One region of the Streptomyces afghaniensis genome, then DNA from elsewhere that is predicted to be linked to it. Evidence: riboswitches for the same ligand, from Rfam matches in the RefSeq annotation. Region 1 holds a riboswitch; the other holds the start of a gene.
The links. A riboswitch is a leader RNA that binds a small molecule or an ion and turns the genes downstream of it on or off. The one in region 1 is predicted to bind S-adenosylmethionine.
Positions count from the first base shown of each region.

Region 2: it holds a riboswitch for S-adenosylmethionine, as region 1 does, so the genes downstream of both, thrC (threonine synthase) here and ACH4G3_RS27970 (aminotransferase class V-fold PLP-dependent enzyme) in region 1, are expected to answer to the same signal.

Region 1 is NZ_JBIRGJ010000007.1:476,446-481,632, reverse strand. Features, by position in the region: gene qcrA (cytochrome bc1 complex Rieske iron-sulfur subunit) at 1-361, shown strand, start outside; gene qcrB (cytochrome bc1 complex cytochrome b subunit) at 358-1,980, shown strand; gene trpD (anthranilate phosphoribosyltransferase) at 2,116-3,180, shown strand; SAM riboswitch class IV at 3,247-3,363, shown strand; gene ACH4G3_RS27970 (aminotransferase class V-fold PLP-dependent enzyme) at 3,524-4,891, shown strand; gene ACH4G3_RS27965 (glycerate kinase family protein) at 4,846-5,187, opposite strand, start outside.
Region 2 is NZ_JBIRGJ010000008.1:489,453-494,639, forward strand. Features, by position in the region: gene ACH4G3_RS31105 (cold-shock protein) at 505-708, opposite strand; gene ACH4G3_RS31110 (ubiquitin-like small modifier protein 1) at 1,156-1,431, opposite strand; gene thrC (threonine synthase) at 1,560-2,846, opposite strand; SAM riboswitch class I at 2,865-3,020, opposite strand; gene ACH4G3_RS31120 (glucosyl-3-phosphoglycerate synthase) at 3,176-4,120, shown strand; gene ACH4G3_RS31125 (alpha,alpha-trehalose-phosphate synthase (UDP-forming)) at 4,194-5,187, shown strand, end outside.

The DNA of each region.
Region 1 (5,187 bases):
GGAGCACGACCACGAGTTCCAGAACGAGATCGCCAAGGCCGCCCTGATGATCGTCCGGATCCAGCCGGAGAACATCAAGGACAAGCGCGAACTCGAGTGGTCGCACGAGGGCATCGTCGCGTACTCGAAGATCTGCACCCACGTCGGTTGCCCGATCTCCCTGTACGAGCAGCAGACGCACCACGTGCTCTGCCCCTGCCACCAGTCCACCTTCGACCTCTCCGACGGTGCCCGAGTGATCTTCGGTCCCGCTGGTCACGCTCTGCCGCAGCTCCGCATCGGCGTGAACGACGAGGGCTATCTTGAGGCGCTCGGCGACTTCGACGAGCCCGTCGGCCCTGCTTTCTGGGAGCGCGGATGAGCACTGCACAGACACGTCGCAAGGCGCCCGCCGGAGAGCGGGTCGCCGACTGGGCCGACGGCCGCCTGGGGATCTACTCCCTGGCCAAGGCCAACATGCGCAAGATCTTCCCGGACCACTGGTCCTTCATGCTGGGTGAGATCTGCCTCTACAGCTTCATCATCATCATCCTGACGGGTGTGTACCTGACGCTGTTCTTCCACCCGTCGATGAACGAGGTGGAGTACCACGGCAGCTACGTCCCGCTCCAGGGGCAGCTGATGTCGGAGGCGTTCGCCTCGACGCTGGACATCAGCTTCGACGTGCGCGGCGGTCTGCTCATCCGGCAGATCCACCACTGGGCGGCGATCATCTTCCTCGCCGGCATGTTCGTGCACATGATGCGCGTCTTCTTCACCGGCGCGTTCCGCAAGCCGCGCGAGATCAACTGGCTGTTCGGCTTCCTGCTGTTCGTCCTGGGCATGTTCACCGGTTTCACCGGCTACTCGCTCCCGGACGACCTGCTCTCCGGCACCGGTGTCCGCTTCACGCAGGGCGCGATCCTGTCCGTGCCGATCGTCGGCACGTACATCTCGATGTTCCTGTTCGGCGGGGAGTTCCCGGGGACCGACTTCGTGGCCCGGTTCTACTCGATCCACATCCTGCTGCTGCCGGGCATCATGCTCGGTCTCGTGGTCGGCCACCTGATCCTGGTCTTCTACCACAAGCACACGCAGTTCGCGGGTCCCGGCCGGACCAACAAGAACGTCGTCGGCATGCCGCTGCTGCCGGTCTACATGGCCAAGGCCGGAGGCTTCTTCTTCCTGGTCTTCGGTGTCATCGCGGCCCTCGCCGGCATCGCGACCGTCAACCCCATCTGGGTGCTGGGCCCCTACCGGCCCGACCAGGTGTCGACGGGCGCGCAGCCCGACTGGTACATGGGCTTCGCCGAGGGTCTGGTCCGTGCGATGCCCGGCTGGGAGATCAACTTCTGGGGTCACACGCTCGTCCTGGGCGTGTTCATCCCGCTGGTCCTCTTCGGCCTGTTCCTCGGGATCATCGCCCTCTACCCGTTCATCGAGTCGTGGGTCACCGGGGACAAGCGCGAGCACCACATCCTGGACCGGCCGCGCAACGCCCCGACGCGCACCGCCTTCGGTGTCGCGTGGGTCACCGGCTACATGATCATGCTGATCGGCGGTGGCAACGACATCGTCGCCACCCACTTCCACCTGTCGATCAACGCGGTCACCTGGTTCGTCCGGATCGGGTTCTTCGCCGGGCCGGTCCTCGCGTTCATCGTCACCAAGCGCATCTGCCTCGGCCTCCAGCGCCGGGACAAGGAGAAGGTGCTGCACGGCCGCGAGTCGGGCATCATCAAGCGCCTGCCGCACGGTGAGTTCATCGAGGTGCACGAGCCGCTCAGCCAGGAGCAGATGTACACGCTCACGGCGCACGAGCAGTACGAGCCGGTCGAGATCGGCCTGACGGTCGACGAGAACGGTGTCGAGCGCAAGGTGAAGGGCTCCGAGAAGCTGCGCGCCAAGCTCAGCGAGTCCTACTACGGCGAGGGAGCCCAGATCCCGAAGCCGACCGCCGAGGAGTACCGGGAGATCACGAGCGGCCACGGCCACCACTGATCACTGCTTCGCCACGCCACAGAGGGCCCCGTCCGATGTTCGGACGGGGCCCTTCGCGGTGCCCCGGGCTGGATAGGGTGGACCTCGTTGAGACTCTCGTCCCGTAGTGCGGGACGCCTGACCCTGGAGCGGCTTATGAGCGCTGTGACCCCCGCTGGAGGCGACACCGCGGCGGGCCGCTCCTGGCCCCTGCTGCTGAACGGTCTGCTGGACCGCCGGGACCTGACCGCCGACGACACCGCGTGGGCGATGGACCTGATCATGCGCGGCGAGGCGACGGACGCCCAGATCGCCGGACTCGTGGTGGCGTTGCGGGCCAAGGGCGAGACTGTCGAGGAGATCGCCGGATTCGTCCGGGCGATGTACGAGCACGCGAACGTGATCGAGGTGCCGGGCCCGGCCGTCGACATCGTCGGCACGGGCGGCGACGGGGCCAAGACCGTCAACATCTCCACGATGTCGGCGATCGTCATCGCCGGCACCGGTGCCAAGGTCGTCAAGCACGGCAACCGCGCGGCGTCGTCGGCGTCCGGGGCGTCGGACGTGCTGGAGAAGCTCGGCGTCAACCTGGAGCTGCCGACGCACCGGGTGGCCCGGGTCGCCGAGGAGGCCGGGATCACCTTCTGCTTCGCGGCGAAGTTCCACCCGGCGATGCGCCACGCGGGCGCCGCGCGCGGCCAGTTGGGCATCCGGACGATCTTCAACGTCCTCGGCCCGCTGACCAACCCCGCGAAGGTGCGTGCCCAGGCGGTCGGAGTCGCGGACCCGCGCATGGCAGCGATCGTCGCGGGCGTCTTCGCCGAGCGCGGTCACTCGTCCCTGGTCTTCCGCGGGGACGACGGCCTCGACGAACTGACCACCACCGCCACGTCCAGAGTGTGGGTCGTGCGCGACGGCAAGGTGACCGAGGAGGCCTTCGACCCGCGCGACGTGGGCCTCGAACTCGTCCCCGTGGAGGCCCTGCGCGGCGCGGACGCCTCCTACAACGCGGAGGTCGCCCGCCGGCTGCTGGACGGCGAGACGGGCCCGGTGCGCGACGCGGTCCTGCTGAACTCGGCGGCGGCGCTGGTGGCCCTCGATCCCGGCCCGGGGACGCTGGCCGAGCAGATCCGCGCCGGCATGGCGAAGGCGGCCGAATCGATCGACTCCGGGGCCGCCAAGCGGACCCTGGAGCGGTGGGTGGCGGCGAGCAACGCGTAGCGCGGGTGTCCCGCGATCCGGACTCGGGTTGCGGGACTCCGATCTTTTCGCGTACGTTCCTGACCAGGTCATGAGTGACAGTCATGAGGCCCCGGCCGACTGTCCGGCAACCCTCCGTCCGTGGCGGGGTGCCCCGGGTGAAGACCAGGCCGCAGGCAGCGAGGTCTGTGGCAAGCGCGGACCCCTCGCGAAACCAGGGGTCCTGGTCGTCGAGGAGTCTTCCGTGAATCAGCGAATGCGTTAGGGCCGCAGAGCCCCGCCTCCGCACCCTTCCTCTTCTTCGCCCCGCTTGCAGCCGTACGGCTCGCGGGCGCATTCCACCTGCCTTCACGGGAGTTCCGCCATGTCCGTTTCCACCCTTGCCTCCGCCCCGTCCGTCTGTGCCCCGCTGCCCGTGCTGGGCCGGGACGTCACCGTTCCGCTCGTGACCGGGGGCGAGGTCACCTACGCCGCGCTCGACTACGCCGCCAGCGCCCCGGCGCTCCAGCGGGTCTGGGACGATGTCGCCGCCTACGCGCCGTACTACGGCAGTGTCCACCGCGGTGCCGGGTACCTGTCCCAGCTGTCGACCGACCTGTTCGAGAACGCCCGCCGGACCGTCGCGGAGTTCCTCGACTGCCGGGACGGTGACCAGGTCGTCTTCACCCGGTCCACCACCGACTCCCTGAACCTCCTCGCCGCCGCGCTCCCCGCCGGCTGCCAGGTCTTCGTCTTCGAGACCGAGCACCACGCCTCCCTGTTGCCCTGGCGTGACGCCCGCGTCACGTACCTCGACGCCCCGCGCAGCCCCCGCGAGGCCGTCGAGACCCTGGAGCGCGCCCTCGCCGGCCGCGACCCCCACGGCCCGGCCCTGGTGTGCGTCACCGGCGCGTCGAACGTCACCGGCGAGCTGTGGCCCGTGCGGGAACTCGCGGCGGCCGCGCACGCGCACGGCGCCCGGATCGTGCTCGACGCCGCCCAGCTGGCCCCGCACCACCCCGTGTCCGTCGACGACCTCGACGTCGACTGGGTCGCCTTCTCCGGGCACAAGCTGTACGCGCCCTTCGGTACCGGCGTGCTGGCCGGGCGGGCCGACTGGCTGCGCGAGGCCGAGCCGTACCTCGCGGGCGGCGGCGCCAGCCGCAAGGTCACCCGGCGCACGGACGGGGGAGTGGACGTGGAGTGGCACGACAGCGCCGCCCGTCACGAGGCCGGATCGCCCAACGTCATCGGCGCCTACGCCGTCGCCTCCGCCTGCAAGGCGCTGACGGAGGCCGGCTTCGACACGCTCGTCGCCCGCGAGCAGTACCTGGTCGCCAAGGTGCGGGACGGGCTCGCCGACGTGCCCGAGGTGCGGTTCCTGTCCCTGTTCGGGGACGACGCCCCGCGCGTCGGTGTGCTCTCCTTCGTCGTCGAGGGCTGGAACAGCTCGCACTTCGCCGCCGCGCTCTCCGCCGAGTACGGCATCGGCGTGCGGGACGGGCTGTTCTGCGCCCACCCGCTGGTGCGCACGCTGCTCGGCAGCGACCCGCAGACGCAGGGCGAGTGCGGTTCCCCGGAGGCCGCTCCCGGCGAGAAGTCCCTCAACGCCATCCGGGTCAGCTTCGGTGCGGGCACGCCGGACGAGCACGTGGAGCGGTTCGTGCGGGCCGTGAAGGAGCTCGTGACGGACGGGGCGCGGTGGAACTACCGCACGGAGGACGGGCGTTGCGTGCCGGACACCTCCGCCTGAACGTCGGACACCAGGGGTAGCCGGGTGCCGAGGACGATCATCCGCAGGGCGCGTTCCGTGGCGGCGGTGAGCAGTTCGCCCGCCCGGAGCAGCGCCTCGGCCAGCTCCATCGGGGCGGGCAGGATGCCGTGGCAGGCGTCCACGCCCGGCACCTCGTGCGCGCCCTCGCCGAGCGTGCCCGCCAGGGCCAGGACCGGGCGGCCGTAGAGCTTGGCCCGGCGGGCCACCTCGGCGGGGACCTTGCCGCGCGGCGTCTGGTGGTCCAGGGCCCCCTCGGCGGTGACGACCAGGTCCGC
Region 2 (5,187 bases), on a different contig from region 1:
CGGACCGCGCCCGCGCCCGCGACGGACGGCTCGCCTGCCTCGTGGTTCCTTCCCACCCGGCCTGCGGGCCTCACCGACCCGGTCCTTACGTTGTCACTCTCACCTTCAGAGTGCTAACGCAATGATTAGCACTCGGGCATGGCGAGTGCAAGCGACTCCCACGGTTCGGGCGGGTGCTCAGCCCCCGGCGAACGGGGCGCACCCGGCTTGTCCCGCAGGCCGCGGGCAACGCCACGACGGGTCGAGTCAGCAGAGAAAAGCCTGGTCCCACGGCCCCCGGCGGCGACGAGGCCGACGCCACGAGCAGGTCCGGGGCGCACACCCCCGCCCTCTGCACCGGGGCGGACCCCGAAGCGTCTCCGGGCGCGGCGGGTTTCGACGAGCGGTCACCCGGCGCGCCCGCCACCCGGCCGCCGGCCCTCCGAACAGGCCGAAGGGCCCGCACCCCGGGGGTGCGGGCCCTTCAGAGAAGACCGGTCGCTTGCGCTTGGTCGTGGTGCGCGTTCAGGCAGAGACGCGAACCATGTCGGCCTGCGGTCCCTTCTGGCCCTGCGAGATCTCGAACTCGACCCGCTGACCCTCCTCCAGGGTGCGGTAGCCGTCCATCTGGATCGCGCTGTAGTGGACGAAAACATCCGCACCACCGTCGACCGCGATGAAGCCGTACCCCTTCTCCGCGTTGAACCACTTGACGGTGCCCTGAGCCATGCCTAACTCCCCTATTACTGGCCCTTGCACAGATCCACACTTCGCGGACCCGGGTCAGACCTCACCCCCCACGGTTGGGGGCGTGCGCCGGAACGCGTCGACCGCGGCTGAATGTATCTGTCCAACTGCCGTCTGCAACAGGTCAATCGGACGAGAATTCTGGACGCGCAGGATCCGGAATGTGGGGAGAATTCGCCAGACTTCAGGGCAAGTCGGGCCACACAAAGGGAACAAAAGCCGCGAAAGACGCACACACTTTGGCTACATCTTGTCGGGCGCGCGGCAGGAATTAAGGGCTCCCGATCAGGAGATCGGCGCTGCGTTCCCCAACTGTACCGCGCTCAATCACACAGAATTGCCCCCTCCGCTTCTCTCACGGAGGGGGCAATTCGATGAACTCTCAGTGACAGCCGTTACCGAAGGTAATAATCAAGCCGGTCGACCGGTTCAGCCACCCGCGACGGCGGGAATGATCGACACCCCGGCACCGTCCGGCGTCGCCGTCTCCAGCCCCTGCTCGAACCGCACGTCGTCGTCGTTGACGTACACGTTGACGAACCGGCGCAGCTTGCCCTGGTCGTCCAGCACCCGGGCGGCGATCCCGGTGTGGTTCTTCTCCAGATCGGCGATGACCTCGCCGAGGGTCGCCCCCTCGGCGGCGACCTCGGCCTGGCCGCCGGTGTAGGTACGCAGGATGGTGGGGATGCGAACGGTGACGCTCATCGGGATGTGACCTCCGGTTTTGTTTTGCAGCTACGGCTGGGGCGCGCCCTCAGGGGCGCGGGGCTGTGTCGACGTGCGGCTCCGCCGCGTGGCGCGACCAACCCCCACCGGCCCGCAGCGGACAACGATCAGACGAGCCCAGCCTCACGGAACGAATCAAGGTTGGGACGAATGGTCGCAGTGAGCCCGGTCCCGGCCACCGCATCCAGCGTCTTCAGACCATCCCCCGTGTTCAGCACCACGGTCGTCTTCGACGGGTCGAGCACCCCGTCCTCGATCAGCTTCTTCGCCACGCCCACGGTCACCCCACCGGCGGTCTCCGCGAAGATGCCCTCGGTCCGGGCGAGGATCTTGATCGCGTCGACGACCTGCTCGTCGTTGACGTCCTCCACCACACCGCCCGTCCGCCGCGCGATGTCGAGCACGTACGGCCCGTCCGCCGGGTTGCCGATCGCCAGCGACTTGGCGATCGTGTCCGGCTTCTGGGGACGTACGACGTCGTGCCCGGCCTTGAAGGCCGTCGACACCGGTGAGCAGCCCTCGGCCTGCGCGCCGAAGATCTTGTAGGGCTTGTCCTCGACCAGCCCGAGCTTGATCAGCTCCTGCAGGCCCTTGTCGATCTTCGTGAGCTGTGAGCCGGAGGCGATCGGCACCACGATCTGGTCCGGCAGCTGCCAGCCGAGCTGCTCGCAGATCTCGTACGCGAGAGTCTTGGAGCCCTCCGCGTAGTACGGCCGGAGGTTGACGTTGACGAAGCCCCAGCCCTCGCCGGCCGGGTCGCCGATCAGCTCGGAGCAGAAGCGGTTCACGTCGTCGTAGTTGCCCTGGATGCCGACGAGCTCGCCGCCGTAGACCGCGGCCATGACGACCTTGCCCTGCTCCAGGTCGTGCGGGATGAACACGCAGGAGCGGAAGCCGGCGCGGGCCGCCGCGGCACCCACGGCGCCGGCGAGGTTGCCGGTGGAGGAGCAGGACAGCGTGGTGAAGCCGAAGGCGCGGGCGGCCTCCAGGGCCTGGGCGACGACCCGGTCCTTGAAGGAGTGCGTCGGGTTGCCGGAGTCGTCCTTGATGAAGAGCTTGCCCGCCTCGACGCCCAGCTCGCGCGCGAGGTTGTCGGCCTTGACGAGCTGGGTCCAGCCCGGGTTGATGTTCGGCTTGGTCGCCACGTCGGCCGGGACCGGCAGCAGCGGGGCGTAGCGCCAGATGTTCGCGGGTCCCGCTTCGATCCGCTTGCGGAGTTCCTCGGTGTCGTAGGCCGAGAAGTCGTAGGCGATCTCCAGCGGGCCGAAACACTCCTCGCACGCGAAGACCGGGCCGAGGGGTACGCGGTGACCGCACTCGCGGCAGCTCAGGGCGGCGGCGGGGCCGAGGTCTACGGTGGAGTCAGTGGTGCTTGCAACAGTCTGCACAGCCATGTGAGGCGAGGCCCTTTCTCCTCATCTTCCTCACGACGCATCTCGCCGTGAGACGGATTTGGCACCTTCCCGAGCCGGGAGCCTCGCTGAGCGGTCGACAGTGACCTACGAGTATCGGCTGGAGGGTTGCCGGGGCTTCATCGGGCCGTATCCCTCTGCCCCTCTGGATGAGCTGTATTCGGTTGTAAACAACGGTTGACCCCGGACATGCGATGGTCATCCGCGTTGTTCAAGACTGTAACCGACGACCAGGACAGTTGAGATAGTCGTCCGAACCGCGAGATGGGTCACAGTCCGTCCCGCCGAGAGTACGCAGAGGAGCCGCCACGGTGCTGGAAGAAGTCGAGCGCTGGCTGAGCACCCGTTCCTGGTCAGCGACCGATCGTCCGCTCCACCAGATCCTGGCCGCCAAGCAGCGCACGGGCCAGACGGTGAGTGTGGTGCTGCCCGCGCTCAACGAGGAGGAGACGGTCGGTGACATCGCCGCGATCATCCGTCACGACCTGATGCGGCAGGTGCCGCTCGTCGACGAGCTCGTCGTCGTCGACTCGGGGTCGACCGACCGCACGTCGGAGGTGGCCGCCGCCGCGGGCGCGACGGTGGTGCACCGCGACGAGATCATCCCGCGGATCCCCGCCGTGCCCGGCAAGGGCGAGGTGCTGTGGCGCTCCCTGCTCGTCACCGGCGGGGACATCGTCTGCTTCATCGACGCGGACCTGAAGGACTTCTCGTCCGAGTTCGTCTCCGGGATCGTGGGCCCGCTGCTCACCGACCCGGACGTCGCCCTGGTGAAGGGCATGTACGACCGTCCGCTCGGCGGGGCCGCCGGGCAGGGCGGCCGGGTCACGGAGCTGATGGCCCGCCCGCTGCTCAACATGCACTGGCCGCAGCTGGCCGGCTTCGTGCAGCCGCTCGGCGGCGAGTACGCGGCCCGCCGCTCGCTGCTGGAGCAGCTGCCGTTCCCCGTCGGCTACGGCGTCGAGCTTGGCATGCTGGTCGACGCGCTGCACCTGGTGGGCCTCGACGCCCTCGCCCAGGTGGATGTCGGCGTGCGCAAGCACCGGCACCAGGACGGGCAGGCGCTGGGCCGGATGGCCGCCGCGATCTACCGCACGGCCCAGCTGCGGCTGGCCCGCGGGCATCTGATCCGGCCGTCCCTGACGCAGTTCGAGCGGGGCGGCGACGGCTTCGAGCCGCGGACGTACTCCGTGGACACCGAGGAGCGTCCGCCGATGGTGGAGATCGCCGAGTACCAGGCGCGGAGAGCGGCCTGACCGGGGTCGTTTTCGGCCGGGTGGGGCAGGGCCGTACGTTTGAGCGTTTCCGGGCCGGGCTAGGTTGAGGCGTATGGCTTCGACGTACGGTGCTGCACAGGTGCTGGTCGCCTCCAACCGCGGTCCGGTCTCGTACACGGTGGGCGAGGACGGTTCGCTGAACGCCAAGCGCGGCGGCGGCGGGCTGGTCTCGGGCCTGTCCGCGATCGGCTCGGACGCGGACGCGCTGTGGGTGTGCTCGGCGCTGTCCGACGGCGACCGCGAGGCGGTCCGGCGGGGCGTCGGCGAGGACGGCGTGCGGATGCTGGACATCCCGGCCGACGTGCACGCGGACGCGTACAACGGCATCGCCAACTCCGTGCTGTGGTTCGTGCACCACATGATCTACCAGACGCCGCTGGAGCCGGTCTTCGACGACGCGTTCCGGCGCCAGTGGACGTCGTACGAGACCTACAACCGGGCGTTCGCCGAGGCGCTGGCCGAGGAGGCGGCGCAGGGCGCGGCGGTGGTGGTGCAGGACTACCACCTGACGCTGGTGCCGGGCATGCTCCGCGAGCTGCGGCCGGACCTCAGGATCGGCCACTTCTCGCACACGCCGTGGGCGCCGCCCGAGTACTTCAGGATGCTGCCGGACGACGTGGCCGGGCAGGTGCTGCGCGGCATGCTGGGCGCGGACCGGCTGGGCTTCCTCACGCAGCGCTGGGCGGACGCGTTCACCGCATGCGCCGAGCAGTTCGCCGGCGGGCTCGGCGGCACTCGGATCGGCGTGCACGGACTGGGGGCCGACGCGGACTTCCTGCGCAAGCGGTCGCACGAGCAGGACGTCGAGGAGCGGATGGCCGCGCTCCGGGAGGAGATCGGCGAGGGCCGCCGCACCATCGTCCGGGTCGACCGCACGGAGCTGTCGAAGAACATCGTGCGCGGCCTGCTGGCCTACCGCCGGCTGCTTCAGACCCACGCCGAGTGGCGCGAGCGCGTGGTGCACGTGGCCTTCGCGTATCCCTCGCGGCAGGACCTCGCGGTCTACCGGGACTACACGGCGGAGGTGCGGCGGGTCTCGGAGGAGA